Regions from separate parts of the Streptomyces sp. NPDC005435 genome, predicted to be linked through region 2. Evidence: riboswitches for the same ligand, from Rfam matches in the RefSeq annotation. Region 2 holds a riboswitch; each other region holds the start of a gene.
What was found. Region 2 has a riboswitch for cobalamin ahead of AB0898_RS06105 (CoA-acylating methylmalonate-semialdehyde dehydrogenase). Riboswitches for the same ligand answer to the same signal wherever they lie in the genome.
Positions count from the first base shown of each region.

Region 1: it holds a riboswitch for cobalamin, as region 2 does, so the genes downstream of both, AB0898_RS11095 (hypothetical protein) here and AB0898_RS06105 (CoA-acylating methylmalonate-semialdehyde dehydrogenase) in region 2, are expected to answer to the same signal.
Region 3: it holds a riboswitch for cobalamin, as region 2 does, so the genes downstream of both, AB0898_RS18690 (cobalamin biosynthesis protein) here and AB0898_RS06105 (CoA-acylating methylmalonate-semialdehyde dehydrogenase) in region 2, are expected to answer to the same signal.

Region 1 covers NZ_JBEXEQ010000007.1:142,247-144,498, reverse strand. Annotated here, with positions in the region: cobalamin riboswitch at 58-183, opposite strand; partial or broken gene AB0898_RS11100 (peptidase) at 274-861, opposite strand; cobalamin riboswitch at 989-1,062, opposite strand; cobalamin riboswitch at 1,176-1,312, shown strand; gene AB0898_RS11095 (hypothetical protein) at 1,437-2,252, shown strand, end outside.
Region 2 covers NZ_JBEXEQ010000003.1:262,097-264,348, reverse strand. Annotated here, with positions in the region: gene AB0898_RS06105 (CoA-acylating methylmalonate-semialdehyde dehydrogenase) at 1-1,356, opposite strand, end outside; cobalamin riboswitch at 1,588-1,769, opposite strand; gene AB0898_RS06100 (peptidase C39 family protein) at 1,955-2,252, opposite strand, start outside.
Region 3 covers NZ_JBEXEQ010000013.1:169,262-171,513, forward strand. Annotated here, with positions in the region: gene AB0898_RS18685 (cobyric acid synthase) at 1-325, opposite strand, end outside; gene AB0898_RS18690 (cobalamin biosynthesis protein) at 322-1,263, opposite strand; cobalamin riboswitch at 1,361-1,480, opposite strand; gene AB0898_RS18695 (hypothetical protein) at 1,718-1,945, opposite strand; gene AB0898_RS18700 (inorganic phosphate transporter) at 1,970-2,252, opposite strand, start outside.

The DNA of each region.
Region 1 (2,252 bases), on a different contig from region 2:
GTCCGGACCGGGGCAACCCGGAGGGCCGCTCCACACCGCAGTCCTCGACGGTGTTGGATCGTGTGACGGTCCCAGCGCAGGTGATCCGGCTCGCCCGTCTCCCGACGGGCCCACGGTTGCGGGTCAGCGCCGGATTCTGACCGGCTTCCCCTGACCGCTGAAACGGAGAGCATCTCACCACGGCCGGGAGGTGTCGTCAACGCGTCACGCGCAGTGCCCGATTGGGCGAGGGAGCCGAGGCCGGCCGTCCCGGCTCCCGCCCGCCGCTCAGTGCGCCCGCACCGAATCCGGCGTGAACTTCGGCTTGCCCGTCGTCCCGTCGATGCTGGTCGAGCCGTAGACCCACGCCTCGACCTCGCCGGCCTTCGGCTTGTCGCTCATGGCGCCGAGCGGGCTGTACGTCCAGGTCGACTGGCCCGCCGGGGCGATCCAGTAGGACCAGTAGGCGGAGGCGGGCGGGGTGAGGACGCAGGCGTCCTGCGCCGGAGTCGGGTACTGGGTCCCGCTGTTGAAGGACGCGTTGCCGATCCGGCAGATGAAGGCGGGGCCGTCGTGCTGCGTACCGGCGGTGGTGAAGCCGCCGTTGTGCAGCAGGTTGTAGCCGGTGGTCGGGCTTGCGTCGCAGCCGCGCACCACCGAGCCGCCCCACGGCCCGAAGTCGACGGCGACGATCGCGCCCTTGGTCGGGGTGCAGCTCGACAGCGGATCGGCCGCCGCCGGGGCGGCCGCACCGGTCACGGCGGCTCCCGTCGCGGCCAGGGTGAGCGCGGCCGCCGCGAGCGCTCGCGGAACGGCGCGTCCGGCAGCGGTGCGTCTCGTGGCGGTGCGTCGCGCGGCGGTACGTCCGGTGGCGTTCTTCATGACAGCCCCTCCAACTCGGCCGTCCGCGACCGGGCGTGGGAGACGGGCGGCGCACGGGGGCAGCCCTGGTGCGGCCTTCCGGTCCACGCCGCAGTCCACGACGGCGCTTCGGTCCTGGCTCCAGCCCAGGTGCTCCGGCTCGCCCGTCCGCCGACGGACCTACGGTTGCGGGACAGCGCCGGACTCCGACCGGCTTCCCCTGAGTGCTGAAGTGAAAGCGCGTCATGCGACCACGTTCGCCCGCTCCGCGTCAATGGGTGCCCTCATCGCCGGGGAGCCGGCCGCTGTCCGCCCCGTCCTGTCCTTGACGACCCTTACGAATCGTGCTCAAATCCGCCTGAGAAGCAACAAGTTCCAGGGGAAGCCGGTCGAAAACCGGCGCTGACCCGCAACCGTGGGCCCACCGGGAGGTGGGCGAGCCGGAATGCCTGGAGCGAGATCAGAGAGCAACTGACGCCGTCGCGGACTGCGGTGTGGTGCCAACAGCTGTCGTACGCCCGGCACTTCGGCCCGGTACGGCAGCCTTGAGCCACGTTCCCGCCCGCGCCGGCCTCGACGCTACGAGGGGGACGGCGATGGGCACAGCGGCGCACGGAGACACCCGCGGACGAGGCAGACTCGCCGGGCTCCTCGCGGCCCTCGGCCTCACGGCTGCCCTGTTCACCACCACCGCCCCGCCCGCGAGCGCCGCCCCGCAGGCCATGGGCCGCTGCACCACCACCTCCGGCGTCGTCCTCGCCGTCGACTTCAGCCACTGGGGCGGCCCGGTCCTGCGCTCCTGCGGCACCACCCCCACCACCGGCTACGAGCTGCTGAACCAGGGCGGCTGGCAGACGGCCGGCACCGGACACGACGGGCCCGCCTTCATCTGCCGTATCGGCTACAGCGGTTACCAGGGCGGCAGGCAGTACCCCACCCCCGCCGACGACGACTGCGTCCTCACCCCGCCCGCCTCCGCCTACTGGTCCTACTGGCACGCCGACCCCGGCGCCGACGACTGGACCTACAGCCAGCTCGGCGCGATGCTCTACCGCCCCAAGCCCGGCAGCGTCGACCTGTGGATCTTCGGCGGCACGAACATCGAGGGCACCCAGGGCCGCCCCAGGATCACCCCCGACCAGCTGCGCGCCCACAACACCGCCCCGCAGGGCGACGCCGGCAAACCCGCCTCCACCGCGAAGGCACCCCCGCTGCCCCCGGACACCGACACCGGCCCGGCACCGCAGCGGCAGCCCGCCCAGCCCCACCGCACGGCGGCCGCCCCGCCGAAGCAGCCGGCGAAGAAGGCCGAGAGCAAGCCCACGGCCAAGCCCAAGCCCAAGCCTTCGAAGAGCGCGAGCGCCACGCCCTCGCCGACCGCCAGCCCCACCCCGGCCGTGTCGGTCAAGGCC
Region 2 (2,252 bases):
CACCGGAATGGGCACGTTGACACCGACCATGCCGACGCCGACCCGCCGGGTGAAGTCGCGGGCGGTGTCGCCGTCGCGGGTGAAGACGGCCACGCCGTTGCCGTAGGGGTGCTCGGTGGGCAGGCGCAGGGCCTCCTCGTAGTCGGCGGCACGGACGACGCAGACGACGGGCCCGAAGATCTCCTCCTGGTAGACGCGCATCGCGGGGGTGACCCGGTCGAAGAGGGAGGCTCCGGTGAAGAAGCCGTCCTCGTGTCCGGGGAGGACGAAGTCCCGTCCGTCCACGACGAGTTCGGCGCCCTCTTCCACGCCGAGGTCGACATAGGAGCGGACGCGGTCCACGGCGTCGCGGCCGACGAGGGGCCCGAAGTCGGCCTCGGGGTCGTCGCTGCGGCCGATCCGTAGCGAACCGATGCGTTCCTTGAGCCGGGCCACGAGGGCGTCGGCGGTCTCCTCGCCCACGGGGACGGCGACCGAGATCGCCATGCAGCGTTCGCCCGCCGAGCCGTACCCGGCGCCGATCAGGGCGTCGACGGCCTGGTCCAGATCGGCGTCCGGCATGACGATCATGTGGTTCTTGGCGCCGCCGAAGCACTGGGCGCGCTTGCCGTGGGCGGCGGCGGTGGCGTAGATGTGCGCGGCGATCGGGGTGGAGCCGACGAAGCCGAGGGCGGCGACGCGCGGGTCCTCCAGCAGGGTGTCGACCGCTTCCCGGGCCCCGTTGACGACGTTGAACACGCCGGGCGGCAGACCGGCCTCCAGGAAGAGTTCCGCGAGCCGCAGCGGTACGGACGGGTCGCGTTCGGAGGGCTTGAGGACGAAGGCGTTGCCGCAGGCCAGGGCGGGCGCGGCCTGCCACAGCGGGATCATCGCGGGGAAGTTGAACGGCGTGATGCCGGCGATGACACCGAGGGGCGAGCGCAGCGAGTGGACGTCGATGCCGGTGCCCGCGTTGTCGGTGAACTCGCCCTTGAGCAGATGCGGGATGCCCGCCGCGAACTCCACGACTTCCAGGCCGCGTTGGAGGTCGCCGTGGGCGTCGGGGATCGTCTTGCCGTGCTCGGAGGACAGCAGCCGGGCCAGCGCGTCCTTCTCGCGTTCGGCCAGGTCGAGGAAGCGCAGCAGGACGCGGGCGCGGCGCTGCGGGTTCCACTCGGCCCACTCGCGCTGGGCCTCGGCCGCCACGGCGATCGCGGCCTCGGTCTCGGCCCGGCTCGCGAGGGGGACGAGGGCCTGGATCTCGCCGGTGTCCGGGCGGTACACGTCGCCGTAGGTTCCCGAGGTTCCGGGGGTGCGCTTGCCGCCGACGAAGTGGGTCAGTTCGCGCGTCTCGGCGCGTTCGGTGGTGCGGACCATGGGTGCCTGCTCTCGTCAGGTGGGGTCCGGGGACGGCGCGCGGACGGGTCGCACACGGACGGGGTGGCGTGCGTGTGCGAGGGCCGCGCGGGATGCGCGAATGGCGTGGGGCCGTCAGGGCGTGACGGCGGAAACGGGCCGAACTCCTGGGCGTGCCGGCGCCGCTGGGGCGGGCCTGCCGGGATCGTGGACGCACACCGGTGCCATGCGTGTCAGCTCCATCCTCGTGGACCACACGGAACATCCCGCGGCCGGTATCCTGACTCCCGGATCAGCGCGCGCCGTCCGCCTTCCCGACTTCGAGCTCGTCAGTGGCGTCCTGCTCGACGGCGTACTCCCCGGTCACAGTGGCGGGACCGTGCCGGAATCACACCGGCTTCCCTGCACCGCGGGCCTTGTTCGCGACTATATAGTTGGACGTCCTAGTAAATCCAGGCCCTGGCGGAGCGCATTCGAGTGACACCGGGTTCGGGGGCCGTCCTCGGTTTCCCGTGCCAGTGCGAACCGCACCAGCACCTGGAACCGTGCCGCCTGCCCGGTCAGGGCCAGAAAAAGGCGACCACCCCTGGAAGGGTGGCCGCCGTCGACGAACCCTCGCTCAGCGAACCCCGACCTCGGCGAGCGCCCGCCGCTGACGCGGTGTCGGATCGGCCGGGAAGTACAGATAGCAGACGCCACCGGTCCCCGACGCGACCTGCCCCGAGGCGTTGTACCGCTTCGTCCGCAGCCAGATGGTCTCGAACTCCCGCCGCGCGTACACCCGCCGCACCGCGTCGTCGCTCGGGGAGGCGGGGTCGTTGGCGATGACGTCGCCGTCGCCGGTGAAGCCGATGACCGTCATGAGGTGGCCGGAGGTGCCGTAGCCCGCGCCGGTCAGTTCGGTCTTCAGGAAGGAC
Region 3 (2,252 bases), on a different contig from region 2:
GGCGCCCGCCGTGATAGCCGCGCGCGCTCATCTCGCCCACCGGCTTTCCCAGCAGCACCACTTGGCTGCTCTGCTCGCCACCGGGCTTGAGCAGCACGGGATTCATCAGCGCGGTCGGCTCGACGCGGCACGCCTGGGCCTGCATGGCCTGCGCGCGCCCGATCTCGGCGCCCTCGCGGGTGACGAAGGAGTTGAGGGACATGTTCTGCGCCTTGAAGGGCGCCACCTTCACGCCCTGGCGCACCAACCAGCGGCAGATCCCGGCCGTCACGACGCTCTTGCCCGCGTCGGAGGTCGTACCCGCGACGAGGAGACCACCGTTCACTTCCCGCGTCCCTTCAGGATCAGGCTCGCCCCGGCGCTCACGCCGAGCGCGAGCAGACCGACGCGGCGGGAGAGCCGTACCGCCCGGTCGATGTCGGTGACCCGGACCGGGCGCCCGGAGCCGTTGAGCACGGGCCGGTGCTCGATCCGGCCGCCGTAGGACAGCGTGCCGCCGAGGCGCAGGCCGAGGGCGCCCGCGAAGGATGCCTCCACCGGTCCCGCGTTGGGGCTCGGGTGCCGGTGGGCGTCGGCGCGCCAGGCGCGGACGGCGCCGCGCGGGTCGGGTCCGGCCAGCGTCGCGAGGGCAGCGGTCAGCCGGGCCCCCGGCCAGCCCATGACGTCGTCCAGGCGGGCGGACGCCCAGCCGAAGCGGCGCAGCCGGGGCGACTTGTGGCCCACCATGGCGTCCAGCGTGTTGACGGCCCGGAAGCCGAGCAGCCCGGGGACCCCGGCCACCGCGCCCCACAGCAGGGCGCCCACGACCGCGTCGGAGGTGTTCTCGGCGACCGACTCCACCACGGCGCGGGCGATCCCGTCGGCGTCCAGCGCCTGTGGGTCGCGGCCGCACAGGTGCGGAAGGCGGGCGCGGGCGGCGGGCACGTCCCCGTCGGCCAGGGCGCGGCCGACGGCGCGCGCCTCCCGGGCCAGCGAGGTGCCGCCGACGACGGCCCAGGTGGCGGCCGCGGTCAGCGCGAGGGTCGCGGCGGGGGAGCGGCGGACGGCGCGTTCGGCCAGCGCGCCCGCCGTGGCGGCGCCCCCGGCGCACACCAGCGTGTGCAGGGCGCCCCAGCCGCGGTGGTCGTGCCACAGCGCGTGCTCGACGGCCCCGGCGGCGCGTCCGAACGCGGCCACGGGGTGGCGGCGGCGGGGATCGCCGAGGAGCAGGTCGCCCAGGAGGCCGGCGGCGGCGCCGTACGCGAAGCTGCGATCGGCACCCATCGGCTCAGCCGGCCGTGGGCGCGGGAGCGGTCCTGGGAGGGGTACTCAACGGGCAGCCGAGCATCGCGGTATGTCCTCACTCAGGGTGTCCACGCCCTGGTTCGACGAGACCGGCGGCAGGAGTTCCTGGCTCGCGGGGATCACTCCCCGGTGACAGTGGCGGGACCGCGCCGGATTCGCACCGGCTTCCTCTTCTGCCGCCGTACATGGCCCCGGAAGTCCACCACGGGCCCCGAAGGGCCGTCAACCTGCCCTTGACCTGCGGGAGGAGAGTGTGGGCGGGCCCACATCGGGGCCTACCGCAGCCGCGTGCCGGGCGTACGCCGGGGGCCCGGGAAACGGCGAGGGCCTTCCCCGGGAAAGGGCGAGGACCGCTCCTGGGAAACGGCGAGGCCCCGCCCGGAAGGTGCCGGGAGGGGCCTCACACACGTACTGCTCGGAAGGGACCGCGGGCTCAGGCCTTGCCCACGATCAGATAGAACCCGTACGCCACCGCCGCCGCGCACGCGGCGAAGCAGACGTACGCGCCGGTCACCGCGAGGGCGGCCGACTCGCCGCGCGCGGCGGCCTTCTCGCGGCGGGCCAGGCCGCCGACGCCCAGGGTGAACAGGACCACCAGGGCCACGCTCGCCACGAGGCTGACGCCGAAGACGGAACCGATGGCCGCCCAGTCGATCTGCATGGGGTTGCTCCTTCGGATGCCGGGTCAGGCCGCGGAGGCGGGCGGGACGACGGGGGTGGCGGTGGCCGGTTCGACCAGGGCCGGGGCCGGGATGGTGGCCGTCAGACCCTCGGTGCCCAGGGCCTCGGTGACGGTGCCCGCGGGGGGCGGGGTCACCGCGGCCATGGCGGTGGTGATCACACCGGCGGGCTCCTCGTACGCGCCGGCCGGGGCGACGCTGGTGTGGTCGATGACCTCGCGGCGCGAGATCTTCCAGATGGCGGCGCTCGCGGCGGCCAGGAAGACGGCGACGGCGGCGGTGCCCCAG